DNA from 4 places in the Bacillus sp. C28GYM-DRY-1 genome. Region 1 is predicted to be linked to each of the others. Evidence: predicted binding sites of a transcription regulator. Region 1 holds the regulator's gene; each other region holds the start of a gene.
What was found. The regulator Rex, encoded in region 1, represses fermentation and respiration genes when NADH is low (regulators of the CRP and FNR family bind a similar motif). The targets are predictions, from matches to a motif close to TTGTGAAATATTTCACAA.

Region 1 (3,595 bases):
ACAATAGCTGTAGATGAACGAAACACACTTAACAAAGGAGTACATACCATTTGAGAAAACAGTATTGGTTTATTATCCTGACATATATCATCATGCAGTTTTCCGCATTAATCGGGATTCCCTTGTTATTTAAATTCGGTTATGCCGGAGGACAGCCTACCAAGGAGAATATGCTGCATGCCCAAGGATTATGGTCCGTCATCAGCTTTATCGTCTGTCTCGTTGTCGTTCTGCTCATTCTGAGAACTGTTCCGAAAGAAACGCTGCGCAACGGAAAGAAGGACTCAATCGGACTTTCTATCCTTTGGGCGATAGCCGGTTTTTTCATTGCCCTTTTCTCTCAAGGAATAGCAGGCTCTATTGAATATTATATATTCGGCATCGGAAGAGAATCAGAGAATACGCAAGCAATTCTAGATGTCATTCAGGCAGTCCCGCTCATGATTATGGTTTCTTCCGTCGTCGGTCCTATATTAGAAGAAATCATCTTCAGAAAAATCATTTTCGGCACACTGTATGAAAAAACAAATTTCTTCTTTGCCGGATTGATCAGCTCGGTTATTTTCGGTATTGTTCACGCTGATTTGAAGCATCTACTTCTTTATACCGCAATGGGCTTTACCTTTGCCTTTTTATATGCGAGAACAAAACGGATATGGGTGCCGATTTTCGCCCATGTCATGATGAATACATTTGTCGTCATCATGCAGCTTGAACCTGTTCAGAAGTACCTCGAACAGCAGAGCACACAAATGCAATTGATTATTGGAGGATTGTTTTTATGAGAAACCCGGTAGTTTGGGGAATGATCTATTTTGCCGTAGGGTGCATCTTTACTTATCTTGCCGCAAGCTCGCCAGGCAGCATGTGGTCATTTTACTCCATCCTGCTGATGGTGTTCGCCGCTTACAACATCAGCATCTCTTTTAAGATGTTCGCCTTTTCATTTAAAATCAAAAAGAACCAGAAATAAAGAAAATCCATTTCTCAATGAGAAATGGATTTTCTATTATTGCCCGGAAGACACGTCCTGATCGGCAGCACTGCTTTTCTGCGCTTTCCGATAGGCAGCCTTCGATATAAGAATACTGATTTCATATAAAATCAACAGCGGAACAGTGACCATCATATGAGACAAAAGCTCAGGCGGAGTAATCAGGGCAGCAATCACAAGCAGCGTAAAATACGCATACTTTCTAATTTTCGTTAAGAACATCGGTGTCACAATTCCAAGCCTGGTCAAAAACATGAGGATAACCGGCATTTGGAACAACAGTCCAAACGGAATCGTCAGCTGCAGAAGGAACTGAAAATATTCATTAATTCCGATCACCTGATTGACATTCAAATCCTGAGAAATCCGCTTCATAAAATCAACAACAAAAGGAAATAAAATATAATATGAAAAAGATAAGCCCGCTAAAAACAGCAAAATAGAGATCGGAATGTAGCTGAGCGTTACTTTGCGCTCTTTCTCATAGAGGCCTGGGCTCACAAAAGCCCAAAGCTGATAAAGAATAATCGGTGAGGTCAGGACAATCCCGATGATAAACGCGAATTGCATAAACACAAAAAGCGGGTCTGTCAGATTAAACGCATTAAGTGTAAGCTCCTTCGCTTCATCCGTTTTTTGCAAATAAACAATCATGGGCTTTGCTAAAAAAAATCCTGCGATAAAGAAAACGACAAATGCCAGCGCCACAACCAGCAATCGTTTTCGAAGCTCAGCAATATGCTCCAGAAGCGACATTTGATTCACTTTCATTCGTGTCATCCTAACTTACTGATCTTCTTTCTTTTTTTCCTCGTCATCACTCGTTAATCCTTTAGTAGCATTTTTGAATTCACGAAGTGTGTCTCCTGCAGCTTTCCCCAGCTCAGGCAGCTTTTTGGGACCGAAGATGATCAGAGCAACGATGGCGATAACAGCAAGGCTTCCAGGACCGATCGGCATATTTGGGCTCCTCCTTTCCCTCTATTCGATTTCCTCTAAAACTGAATAATGCTTCAAGAAATAAACCAGTGACTGAAGCTCTACAGCTAAATCTATATGATGAATTCGAATGTGTTCCGGCACATTCAAACGGGCCGGCGTAAAATTAAGAATTCCCTTGATTCCTAATGCGACCAATCTGTCTGTAATCAATTGAGCGGCAACTGCTGGCACTGTAAGAATGGCAACTGATTCATTTTTCACGTGTTGTTCAAGGTCGTCAAGGTTATAGACAGGCACGCCGCCTACCTCAGTTCCTATTTTACTCTCATTTATATCAAAAGCCATAGAAATTTTTGTGTTATTATTTTTTGTGAAATTATAGTGAAGAAATGCCGTTCCCAAGTTCCCCACACCAATCAAGATGACGTCTGTCATCTCATCCTGATCAAGCGTTTTTCGGAAAAATGACAGCAAATAATCCACATTATATCCGTATCCTTTTTTGCCAAGAGCTCCAAAATAGGAAAAATCCCTGCGAATCGTGGCAGAATCAACCTTTACGGCATCACTGAGTTCAGCGGATGATACACGCTGTTTTCCTGATGCATGCAGATTCTTTAAAAAGCGATAGTAAAGCGGCAGCCGTTTTGCCGTCGCCTGCGGAATTTTTGATTGATCCTTATTCATTTTTGGTCCTCCACATTATACTCGGATAGTTCTCTTTTAAAGTCACCGTTTTTCCCGCCTGTTTTCTCCAGCAAGAAAGTAGGACCGATGACCATTCCCTTATCAAGAGCCTTACACATATCGTAAACGGTAAGAGCGCACACCGATGCAGAAGTGAGCGCTTCCATTTCCACACCTGTACTCCCTTTCGTTTTGACCTGTGCTTTTATATGAAGTATAACTTCTGCTTCTTTTATTTGCCAGTCAAACGATATATCTACCCCGCTCAATGAAAGCGGATGGCACATCGGAATGATATTCGACGTTTGCTTTGCGGCCATAATGCCTGCCACCTGTGCAACAGCCAGTACATCTCCTTTGCCGATATCGTGACTTTGTATTTTCTCGTACACTTCATTTTTCATGTGTACGCTTGAAACAGCCGCCGCAGTACGGACAGTCGAAGATTTTTCGCTGATGTCCACCATCTGGGCTCTGCCCTGTTCATTAAAATGAGAAAATCCATTCATATTAAAACTCTCCTTAAACAGATCATACACTATTTTCTTCTCTATGTCTTATTCGGCCAATGTATTGTTTGCTGACTTCTGGTTCATAAGCTACACTTAACTTATTATAGCAGAGGTGAAATAATATGATGATCTTACAAGTTAATCAGCTGTCCAAATCATTTGGTGCTGATACTATTTTAAACAATATAAAGCTGGAAGTCAGAAATCGTGATCGCGTCGCCATTGTTGGAAGAAATGGCGCGGGAAAATCCACGCTGCTTAAAATTATCGCAGGCCAGCTTTCGTATGAAAAGGGCGAAATCATTAAACCAAAAGATATGACAATGGGATATCTCGCCCAGCATACGGGCTTGGTTTCTAAGCTTACCATAAAAGAAGAGCTGCTGACTGTTTTTGACCACTTAAAAGAAATGGAAAAGGATATGCGGGCTATCGAAGAAAAAATGGCGGCAGCTGACCC
Region 2 (3,595 bases), on a different contig from region 1:
CATTCTATTTCAAAATGTTAACGTTAACATTTTGATTTACTTTATTTTACCGTTATATAACTCTGGGATCAATCTCTTTTTTGAAAATAAAATGTTAACGTTAGCAATCAAAACAAAAAAAGACATTGCCGGAAAGCATCCCGAAAGGAACACTTTTGGCAATGTCCTAGTTCACAAAAAAGGATTAGTAAGCCAGGCTGAAAAGTCCTTTAATGTGAGTTAAGTAGCGTACGTTACTTGCTTCTTTCATCAAGGAAGCAGGAAGACCTTTAAGCGGTGTAGAATTTGCACCAATGATGGCAACCGCGTCTTTGCGTCCGAGGCTTGCAAGTGTACCAGAGTTTACTGGTTTGAATGTTTCAAGCGTTTTGCCTTCTAAGTAAGCAAATAGGTTGTAACCGATCAGCTCACCCATTTGCCATGCGATTTGTGCAGTCGGCGGGTATGGACGGCCGTCTGGAGCAAAGTAAACTGCGCTGTCTCCAGCAACGAATACATCTTCATGAGATGTAGATTGCAGGAAGTCATTTACTGTCGCGCGTCCGCGATTCACTTCAAGACCTGATTCACCGACTAATGGGTTACCTTGTACGCCGCCAGTCCAAACAAATGTGTTGGCAACAACTTTAGATCCGTCTTTCAGATCAATCACGTTTCCTTCTACATTTGTAACAGGAAGACCTGTTAAGAACTCAACGCCGCGTTTTTCAAGGCTTGCAGTCGCACGCTCGATTAGATCATCCGGAAGGACAGGAAGGATTTTCGGACCTGCTTCAACCAGCTTTAATTTGATTTCTTTATGGTCTACGCCGTATTTTTTCGCAAGGTTCGGCATGATATCAGCAAGCTCACCGACAAGCTCAACACCTGTTAAGCCGCCTCCGCCGATAAGGATTGTTGCATCAGCTTCGTTTTTCGTTTGAGAGTACTCGCGCACACGATCTTCAACATGTTGGAAGACTTTGTTCGCATCAGCAGCAGATTTCAATACCATGCTGTTTTCTTCAAGACCTGGGATGCCGAAGTAAGCTGTTACAGAACCAAGACCTACAACAAGCGCATCATAAGTTAATGTAGAACCGTCAGCAAGCGCAACTTCTTTTTTATCAACAGAGAAAGAGCTTACTTCCGCGATTTTAAGATCAATGTCTTTGCCTTTGAAAAGTTTTTCTAATGGCATTGCAACCGCTTTTTCAGACACGTTGCCTGCTGCAAGACGGTGTAACTCCGTAATGATTTGGTGAGTTGGGTATTTGTTTACCACAGTCACGCGTGCTTGTTCTTTTGTGTAATGTTTGCGAACTGTTAGAGCAGAAAGAACTCCGCCATAACCAGCGCCTAGAATGACAATATGTTTTGACATCGTATATCCTCCGTCCTTTATATCAATTTGAATCTGAGATTATTTTTGTTTTTCGTTCATGATTTCAAGGTAGCTGTTAGCAAAACGGAACAGCTTTTGAGCTTGAGGATCTTTCAGCATGCGCAACAGGCCGAAAAGACCAATCGTTTCGTTGCTTGCATCCGCGCGGTCTTTCGCTTCGATTGCAGTCGCAGCTACTTCTTTCGCTGTTTCTTTTACAGGCTCAAGCATTTCAGTGATCGCACCGACAGTGTCGCTTTTTAGCACTTCGTCAGTTGCTACAGACTGAGCGAAATCATAAGACTTCGTTAAAATATTCACTAACTCAGTCAGCTTTGGAAGCTGGTCAACTAAAACGGTCAGTGATTCTTGAACTTCCGGCTTTAACAGCTGATCGATTAGATCTTGCTGGCTTTGGCTGACAGACGCATTTGTTTGATCGATTGTTTCTGGCATATCCAATTCTCCTTTACTATAAGCAGTTTGCAGATTTTTTGTGGAAAGGGTAGTGCCTCTCCCTGGTCTCATGCTTGAAAGCATAAGAATAAGGATTGTGAATTCATGCACAATCATTTACAAAAATAAATGTTTACTACCCAGTTTTTCATCTTGCCATATTCAGTATTATTTTTATCTCAAAAATAAACAATTGAATAAGTCAAAAATCTTTTACTCTCTCTGAAAATAGCAAACACAAAAAACTCCAATTCGATTACCTTCTATATGATAACACTTTTTGAACAAAATTTGAACGTGAATTGCTTCGATTATGAAATTAATTTATATGGAGCTCATGTCATAACATTTCTCCGGCACCAGTTATTGACAATCTACCAATTTTCTCCCCTTCACTTTACCCATATCTCCAATAGAGGTTCTCTTTTTCCTGTAATCGGATCTTTCGCTGGCAATGACACCCTCTTGATCTGTTCCCTCGCTTCCTTCCGTTCACTCGGCTCTCCCGTCTTCATATCATAATGAACGCCTCCCGGATAAGCGCCAATGACGGTAAAATTGGAACTCGCGCTTAGCTTTTTATGGCCGACTCCAGCTGGAATCACGACTGCGTCACCGGATTTGAAAGGAATAGCGGCCCCTTTTTCTCCCCCAAATTGAATCACAGCCTCTCCCCAGACTGCAATCAGGACTTCATGCGTATTGCTGTGATAATGATGGTATGGAAAAACACTCCCTGACCAGCTGTTAGACCAGCCATGCCGATTGACGATCCGCTCTGCCTGACCGGTGTCCTTGAGTGCGTTTTGATACACAACGAGCGGAAAATCAGGGTGATTCGGAATCCTGCCATCATCCTGAAAAAAGTAAGTCTGTGTCCTTGGTACCATCAATGTCACCTCCATTTTTTGTCTTCCACATAAATCGGTTCGCAAAACATGTTTATTTTCTGACGACTCCATTGATCTGTGCGGTACCGAATAGTATAGTAAAAAAAACATGCCAGAATGAGGGATATCATGAAAGCAATCGTTATCGGAATATTGGCTTCACTCTTTTTCGCCGTTACCTTTATTTTAAACAGAGCGATGGAGTTATCCGGAGGCAGCTGGCTTTGGAGCTCTTCGCTGCGCTTTATTTTTATGGTTCCGTTTTTATGTTTGATCGTCATCATGAAAGGGACATTCACCCCTCTCTTACAAGAGATGCGGAAAAAGCCGTTCTTTTGGATCAAATGGAGCTTTGTCGGCTTTGTGCTTTTTTACGCCCCGATCACATTTGCAGCTGCATACGGTCCAGGTTGGCTCGTAGCCGGGACCTGGCAAATCACAATTGTAGCCGGCGTTCTGTTATCTCCATTTTTCTATGTCAAAAAAGACATGCCGGGTGGGCCGCAGCTCGTTCGGCAAAAGATTCCCCTTGTTTCACTTGGCACTTCCGTAATCATCCTGATCGGAGCGGCACTGATACAGCTTCAGCATGCAGAATCGCTTTCTGGGAAGATGCTGCTTTTAAGTGTGCTGCCGGTTGTCATTGCGGCTTTTGCCTATCCGCTAGGAAACCGGAGAATGCTCGAAGAATATGGGGGCCAGCTTGATACATTTCAGCGTGTGCTGGGGATGACCTTGGCAAGCCTTCCATTCTGGCTTATCGTAGCAGCTTACGGCTGGTGGTCAGATGGCCTTCCGACAGCAGGACAAACTGTTCAATCCTTTATCGTGGCCGTCAGCTCAGGCATCATTGCGACCGTTTTATTTTTCTGGGCCACTGATATGG
Region 3 (3,595 bases), on a different contig from region 1:
CCATTCTCGGAACAACCGGAATTGTCGTGAATTCAGTTATCGGTTTTATCCCCATCGGCCTCATTGTCGCACGATCCTTAAAGTGGGACGCAGTCGCGGGTGCCGCTGTTATTTACATCGGCTGCTACGCTGGATTTAACTCAACTATTTTATCGCCGTCCCCGCTCGGTTTATCGCAATCAATCGCGGAGCTGCCGCTTTTCTCGGGAATTGGCCTGCGTGTTGTAATCTACATATGCTTTTTGCTGTCTTCTATTATTTATATCTATCTGTACACAAGAAAATTAAAAAAATCAAAGGATGCCAGTGTGTTAGGGACAAATTGGTTCCCCGCGGCAGGAATGGGTGAGGCGGGGAAAGAAGATCAGTCATTGGCGTTTACTGTTCGTCATAAGCTCATTTTGGCTGTGGCGGGACTGTCGCTTCTCGGATTTTTATACGGCGCTTTGAAGCTGGGCTGGTCTGATTCACAAATGGCTGCGACGTTTATTTTTATTTCTGTCCTTGGCGGGTTGATAGGCGGACTTGCGGCAAACGATATTGCCAAAACCTTCATAGTGGGCTGCCAAGGCCTTGTATATGGGGCGCTGATTGTCGGGATGGCAAGAAGCATTTCTGTCATCCTTGAAAATGGCAAGCTCCTCGATACAGTCGTCAACGCATTGGCTTCGCTTTTGGATGGATTCAGCCCGATTGCCGGTGCGATCGGCATGTATATCGCCAGTGCGCTGCTTCATTTTCTCATCTCTTCTGGGTCTGGGGAAGCCGTTGTATTTATTCCAATCCTGGCGCCGCTTGCTGATTTGATGGGAATTACGAGGCAGGTCGCGGTGGAAGCGGTTATGCTTGGAGAAGGAGTCGTCAACTGTGTGAACCCGACATCCGGCGTTCTCATGGCGGTGCTTGCCGCCAGCGGCATTCCGTACGTCAAGTGGCTCAGGTTTATGGTGCCGCTTGCTCTGATTTGGTTCTTGATCGGACTTGTATTTATTGTCATAGGTGTCATGATTAATTGGGGGCCGTTTTAACGATTACTGCCCGGCGGCTTGTACGGGCGGGCTTTTCATTTAATCGTTGCAGAAGCGCAGGCTGTTATTGTAACATGTAAGCCATAAGCCATAAGCCATTCGTAAAAGTGCGGGAGGAAGGTCATGAATAATCTGCTTAATAGACTTTCAGGCGTGAATGGGAAAAATAAGAGAGTAAAAGAAAAAGAACAAAAGATCTGGTCGGAGATCGGCAAGTTAGCCGGGGCGTTTGCGCTGCTGGATGTGGTTATCCGCGGCATTATGTTTGCATTTCCGTTTAATGAATGGGTCTCGAGCCTTGTGTTTTTGTTCATTATCATCTTATATTACTGCATCAGGGCATCTGCTTCTGGAATGCTGATGCCGAAAATAGACACCGACGAAGAACTGCATAAACGGGTGAAGCAGCAGTTCATAGAATCAATAGCTGTCGCCTTTGCGGTAGTGGTGCTTACGATGTATGACAGGGGGATTCCCCATACATTCTTCGCTTGGCTGAAAATGATCCTTCTATTTATCGTCTGCGGCGGCGTTCTGTTTTTGCTTCGATTTGGAATCGTGAAGCTGTCTTACAGAAGTACGGTAAAAAAGGAGTTTAAGAAGAAATCATCATAGAGATGGTTTCTTTTTTGTTCATCAATCAGACAAAACTTTTCTCTTGCAATAGTTTGTGAAATATTGCACAATATAAATGTGAAATAATTCACAAACAAACATCAAAGAAAAACATACCCTGGAAGGATGATTAATGATGAATACACATGTAAATAAAGTAGCTTTAATCGGAGCGGGTTTTGTTGGAAGCAGTTATGCATTTGCGTTAATAAACCAAGGGATCACAGATGAGCTTGTGGTCATTGATGTAAATAAAGAAAAAGCAATGGGCGATGTGATGGACTTAAACCACGGAAAGGCGTTTGCGCCGCAACCGGTCAAAACATCTTACGGAACATATGAAGACTGCAAAGATGCTGATATTGTCTGCATCTGCGCCGGAGCAAACCAAAAACCTGGTGAGACACGCCTTGAATTAGTAGAAAAGAACGTGAAAATTTTCAAAGGCATCGTCAGTGAAGTCATGGCGAGCGGATTTGACGGCATTTTCTTAATTGCGACAAATCCGGTTGATATTTTGACTTACGCTACATGGAAATTCAGCGGCCTGCCAAAAGAGCGGGTGATCGGAAGCGGCACAACACTAGATTCTGCGAGATTCCGTTACATGCTGAGCGAATACTTTGGCGCAGCGCCTCAAAACGTGCACGCGCATATTATCGGAGAGCACGGTGATACAGAGCTTCCTGTCTGGAGCCACGCAAATGTCGGAGGTGTGCCTGTCAGTGAACTTGTTGAGAAAAACGATGTATATAAACAAGAGGAGCTAGACCAGATCGTAGATGACGTGAAAAACGCCGCTTACCATATTATTGAGAAAAAAGGGGCGACTTATTATGGTGTTGCAATGAGCCTAGCCCGCATTACAAAAGCCATTCTTCATAATGAAAACAGCATTTTAACTGTCAGCACATACTTGGACGGACAATACGGCGCAAATGACGTGTACATCGGCGTTCCGGCTGTCGTAAACCGCGGAGGTATTGCAGGCATCACTGAGCTGAACTTAAATGAGAAAGAAAAGGAACAGTTCCTTCACAGCGCAGGTGTCCTTACAAACATTTTAAAACCTCATTTTGCAGAACAAAAGGTCAACTAAACGCAACTTTAGAGTAAAGGGCTGATTGTCAATGTGGGAGCCGTTGTATGATCCGTTTGGAAACGAGTATGTGAACGCACTTGTGGCGCTCACTCCGATTCTCTACAGCTATTATTAAAACGCGTTTTTAGAAGGTGCGGCCGGTTTTGGTGTTCCGCTTGCGATTAGTGCAGCGCTGCTGAAGAACTGGAACTCATTTTCAGTTTCGTAGGCAAAGCCGCCGATATTGTGGAGGAAGAACTGAAACGTCTGAAGCAGTAAGCGAATTTTGTGCATAGCTTGACCCGTTCCCGAATAAATTGTACAAGTTACGTAAGAGAAGGGAGTACGGGCCGGTGAACATTTTTTTGAGCTATATTGTGCTGGGACTGTCCTTGTCTGCGCCAGTGGGACCTGTGAATGCGGCGCAAATAGACAAAGGAATTAAAAATGGTTTTTGGCATGCTTGGATTTTTGGTTTAGGCGCCATGACAGCGGACGGACTGTACATGCTTTTTATCTATTTCGGACTTTCACAGTTTTTGACCGCTCCATTTGTAAAAACGTTTTTGTGGCTCTTCGGCTTTTTTGTTCTGACCTATACCGGAATTGAAACGCTGAAAAATGTCAGAGAACCGATGGATGTGCGAAGCTCGCGAGGAAAAACGTCATATAGGAAAACGTTTGCTTCGGGTTTTCTCATTTCACTGTCAAATCCATTAAGCATCCTGTTTTGGCTCGGAATTTACGGGAGCATACTTGCGAAAACAGCAGAGGCCTACAATATGAATCAGCTTTTGATCTATAGCTCCGGCATCATGCTGGGCATTTTAATCTGGGATTTTTGCATGGCGATCACAGCCAGCATGTTCAG
Region 4 (3,595 bases), on a different contig from region 1:
CGGATCGCTGTTAGCGATCCGCTCTTTTTTGTCCACTTCTTCATATGCCCGGCGACGAAGCTCCTGATCATGTGATGTCATTTTTTTCTCCCCTCATCTTCATTAATCTTCATGATAAACGCTGCGATGAACGCTGACACTCCTGCAATGGCCATTCCAATCAGATAGTTAATCAAGTTGCCAATGCCAAACGGCGCAGCAATGGCGATCATCGGTATCCCCGTTAACCCGTAAGCGTTTGCAGCAACATGTGTAAAGACGACATATGCACCGCCCAATGCACCGCCGATCATCGCAGCGATAAACGGTTTTCGGTAGCGAAGATTGACTCCGAATATGACTGGCTCAGTAATGCCGAGAAAAGCGGAAAATGCAGCCGGAAGCGCGATTTCTTTTGTCTTTGCCTTTTTCGCCATAAAGAAGACGGCAAGGCCGGCGCCGCCCTGTGCGACATTCGCCATTGACCAGATTGGCAGCAAGTAGTTTTTGCCTATATCTGCAATAAGCCCTGCCTCAATCGCATGGAAGCTGTGATGAACGCCTGTCAAAACGATGAGTGAATACATGCCCCCGAAAATCAGACCCGCAACAAAACCGGCATGGTCATATACATAAGTTAAAGCAACCGTAATCCCGGAGCCAAGCGCTCTGCCCAAAGGACCAATCGCGATAAAAGCGACAAACCCGGTGACAATCACTGTAACAAAAGGTGTAACAAGCAAATCTACCGCATGCGGAACTACTTTTCTTGTCCATTTCTCTACCTTGCTCATCACATAAACCGCCAACAAGACAGGAATAACAGTTCCCTGATAGCCGAGAAGCGCGATATCAAACCCGAACAGATGCATATAATCAGGGGTTGCTTCGGCCAACCCCCAAGGATTCAAAAGTGTCGGATGAATCATAATACCTCCGATGACTGCTCCCAAGTAAGGGTTGCTTCCAAACTCTTTTGAAGCACTGACCCCGATTAAAATCGGCAAGAAAATGAATGCCGCACTTGAGAACATGTCGAGCAGCTGGAGCAGCGCAGAATCCTTGCTCATCCAATGAAACGCATTGACCATACCCAATAATCCCATTAATAGGCCGCTGGCCACAATAGCCGGGATGATTGGAACAAAAATATTAGAAAGCGTTTTCGCAAATCTCGCAGCGGGATTCAATTTTTCTTTTGCTGCATCCTGGTGATTTACGTGTTCTTCACGCTCAATATCGGCTTCCTTAGAAAAAGCATCGTACACCTTATTGACAAGGCCTGTTCCGAAAATAATCTGGTACTGGCCAGAGCTGCTGAACGCGCCTTTTACGCCATCAAGCTCTTCTACTTGTGCTTGATCTATCTTTGATTCATCTTTCATCACTAAACGCAGTCTTGTTGCACAATGAGCCGCGCTAATAATGTTATCTTTTCCCCCGAGAAGTTCAATGAGGCGTTTTGCAGTCTCTTTGTAATCCATCTGTTTCTCCCCCTTTTCTTTAAACAAAAAAGACCTAAAATTCGCCAACGAATAAAGGACACAGCGATCCTTTTTCATTTACGCAAATTTTAGGTCTTGCCTGCTTTACCAGTCACAATCCCGCTTATTTAGATTAAGAATACGCTTTCATCATAAATCATGATAGCGTTTTCGTCAACTGTTTTTTAGTTAAATAGTTTGATAAAACAATTAGACAAAAATTCGTAAAAATTAATTGTGAAATATTTCACAATAACGTGCTATACTATGCTCAACCATCAAAGAAAGCAGGAAAAAACAATGGAAACTCAAGCATTGCAAAAAGTTGAACAGTACGCTTTGAACAAACTAAACATATTTGTTTCTAGCAAAATCCGTTATGTGCTCAGATCCATTTTGGCCAGCATGTTTATTGGATTCGGCATTACAGCCGCAAGCAAAACAGGCAGTTATTTCACTATGGCTGATTCTCCGTTTGCTTTTCCGGCAGCCGCTGTCACATTCGGGGCCGCTATTCTGCTGATTGCTTACGGAGGCGGAGATTTATTTACCGGCAACACTTTTTATTTCACTTATACCGCGCTCCAAAAAAAAATTCGCTGGCGAGACACCCTGTACATGTGGATGACAAGCTATGCCGGCAATTTGATCGGCGCCATTCTATTTGCCATTCTGATCAGCGCGACAGGACTTTTTGAGGAGGCTTCTGTTCATTCCTTTTTGATTCATCTGGCAGAGCACAAAATGGAGCCGCCCGCTTCCGAACTGTTTGTCAGAGGAATGCTGTGCAATTGGCTTGTATGCCTCGCCTTTTTCATTCCAATGTCTCTTAAAGGAGAAGGGGCAAAGCTCTTTACCATGATGCTTTTTGTTTTCTGCTTCTTTATTTCCGGCTTTGAACACAGCATTGCCAATATGTGCACATTTGCCATCTCACTTTTGATCGAGCACCCTGATACAGTGACAGTAATGGGAGCAGTCAGAAACTTAATTCCCGTTACACTCGGCAACCTGACCGCGGGAATGGTCATGATGGGCTGGATGTACTACACGCTCAATCCCGATAAATAAAAAAAACTTCCAGAGATCACTCTCTGCAAGTCAAAGCGGTTATTCCGAGAGATCTTGAAGACGCTGGACATGCAGCGTGATATAGCCGGCCTCGGACTCCGGCAAATGTAATTGATATTCACTTTTTAAAAACTCCGCCAGCTCAAGCGCACATTGATAGGCAAATGAATACTTTTTTTGGATGAAATAAAGCATCTCCTCGTCCATACGATGGAGCGCTTCATTTGATTCCAACCGGCTGACTGCGTATCTCAAATGCGTGACGAGCCGTTGATAGGAAATGCTGTTTTCATCCACCTTTCTATTAAAATATTGTTCTATTTTCTCTATCATTTCTTTGATCATGGTCGTATGCTTCAGCGCTGAATACATGCTCTCCGCATCCATCTTCGCCGTATGGATGTGAAGGGCAATATAACCCGCTTCATCTTCAGGAAGAGACACGCCCAATGTCTCTTTTACATGTCCGATCGCCCACAGGCCGATCTCGTATTCTTTTTTATAGAGCGCTTTTATCTCATGCAGCAATTTATTCTGCACAAGCAGCCCATTTTGAATCCTTTCGATCGCAAAGGACAAATGGTCAGAAAGCGCGATATGAATGTGGTCGCTCAGCGGCGCCGCGAGCTCCCCTTCCGCATAGCTGATGATATCCTCAGCTATTTCAATATGCTCCTCCGGCAGCGTTTGCAGGATTTGTTTAAACTTTTCATTCTCGTCGTGCACGACAAAGATCTTTTCCACTTTATTTAAAGGGATGAGGTCATTTTTCTTTTTTTGAAAAGCGATTCCCGGACCCATCACGATTTTTTCCTGATCACCCTCTATTATTAAAGCCGCATTGTTGTTTAGTACTTTATAGATTTTCAAGAGGCTATCTCTCCCGCCAATTAGCTTTTGACTGGGATTTTACCTCCTTTTGACCGCCATGTAAAGATGCGGGCCAGCTCTCTCCTGCTTTGGCGATTCCTTGAAGGCTTGCAAACATCTTCTTTTATAAAGCGCCGAGGCTTTCGCTTTCTGTTTTTCTTCCTCATTCACAGCCATCCGCCACTCATAAA

Region 2: a site for Rex is predicted at 1,915-1,932, ahead of Q3W56_RS05065 (helical membrane plugin domain-containing protein). Genes of this name have one in related genera too.
Region 3: a site for Rex is predicted at 1,720-1,737, ahead of Q3W56_RS09605 (L-lactate dehydrogenase). Genes of this name have one in related genera too.
Region 4: a site for Rex is predicted at 1,699-1,716, ahead of Q3W56_RS17140 (formate/nitrite transporter family protein). Genes of this name have one in related genera too.

Annotation. Positions count from the first base shown of each region.
Region 1 covers NZ_JAUMKF010000004.1:184,242-187,836, forward strand. Annotated here, with positions in the region: gene Q3W56_RS06505 (CPBP family intramembrane glutamic endopeptidase) at 51-785, shown strand; gene Q3W56_RS06510 (YdiK family protein) at 782-973, shown strand; gene tatC (twin-arginine translocase subunit TatC) at 1,010-1,774, opposite strand; gene tatAY (sec-independent protein translocase protein TatAY) at 1,781-1,954, opposite strand; gene Q3W56_RS06525 (redox-sensing transcriptional repressor Rex) at 1,976-2,623, opposite strand; gene moaC (cyclic pyranopterin monophosphate synthase MoaC) at 2,620-3,132, opposite strand; gene Q3W56_RS06535 (ABC-F family ATP-binding cassette domain-containing protein) at 3,258-3,595, shown strand, end outside.
Region 2 covers NZ_JAUMKF010000003.1:229,147-232,741, reverse strand. Annotated here, with positions in the region: gene Q3W56_RS05070 (NAD(P)/FAD-dependent oxidoreductase) at 185-1,363, opposite strand; gene Q3W56_RS05065 (helical membrane plugin domain-containing protein) at 1,403-1,819, opposite strand; gene Q3W56_RS05060 (cupin domain-containing protein) at 2,212-2,709, opposite strand; gene Q3W56_RS05055 (DMT family transporter) at 2,839-3,595, shown strand, end outside.
Region 3 covers NZ_JAUMKF010000008.1:29,423-33,017, reverse strand. Annotated here, with positions in the region: gene Q3W56_RS09615 (YfcC family protein) at 1-1,028, shown strand, start outside; gene Q3W56_RS09610 (DUF6773 family protein) at 1,152-1,643, shown strand; gene Q3W56_RS09605 (L-lactate dehydrogenase) at 1,777-2,742, shown strand; partial or broken gene Q3W56_RS09600 (hypothetical protein) at 2,774-2,848, shown strand; partial or broken gene Q3W56_RS21175 (L-lactate permease) at 2,861-2,923, shown strand; partial or broken gene Q3W56_RS09595 (MarR family transcriptional regulator) at 2,923-3,003, shown strand; gene Q3W56_RS09590 (LysE family translocator) at 3,078-3,595, shown strand, end outside.
Region 4 covers NZ_JAUMKF010000021.1:42,235-45,829, forward strand. Annotated here, with positions in the region: gene sacA (sucrose-6-phosphate hydrolase) at 1-81, opposite strand, end outside; gene scrA (PTS system sucrose transporter subunit IIBC) at 78-1,463, opposite strand; gene Q3W56_RS17140 (formate/nitrite transporter family protein) at 1,764-2,534, shown strand; gene sacT (sac operon transcriptional antiterminator SacT) at 2,574-3,404, opposite strand; gene Q3W56_RS17150 (hypothetical protein) at 3,444-3,595, opposite strand, start outside.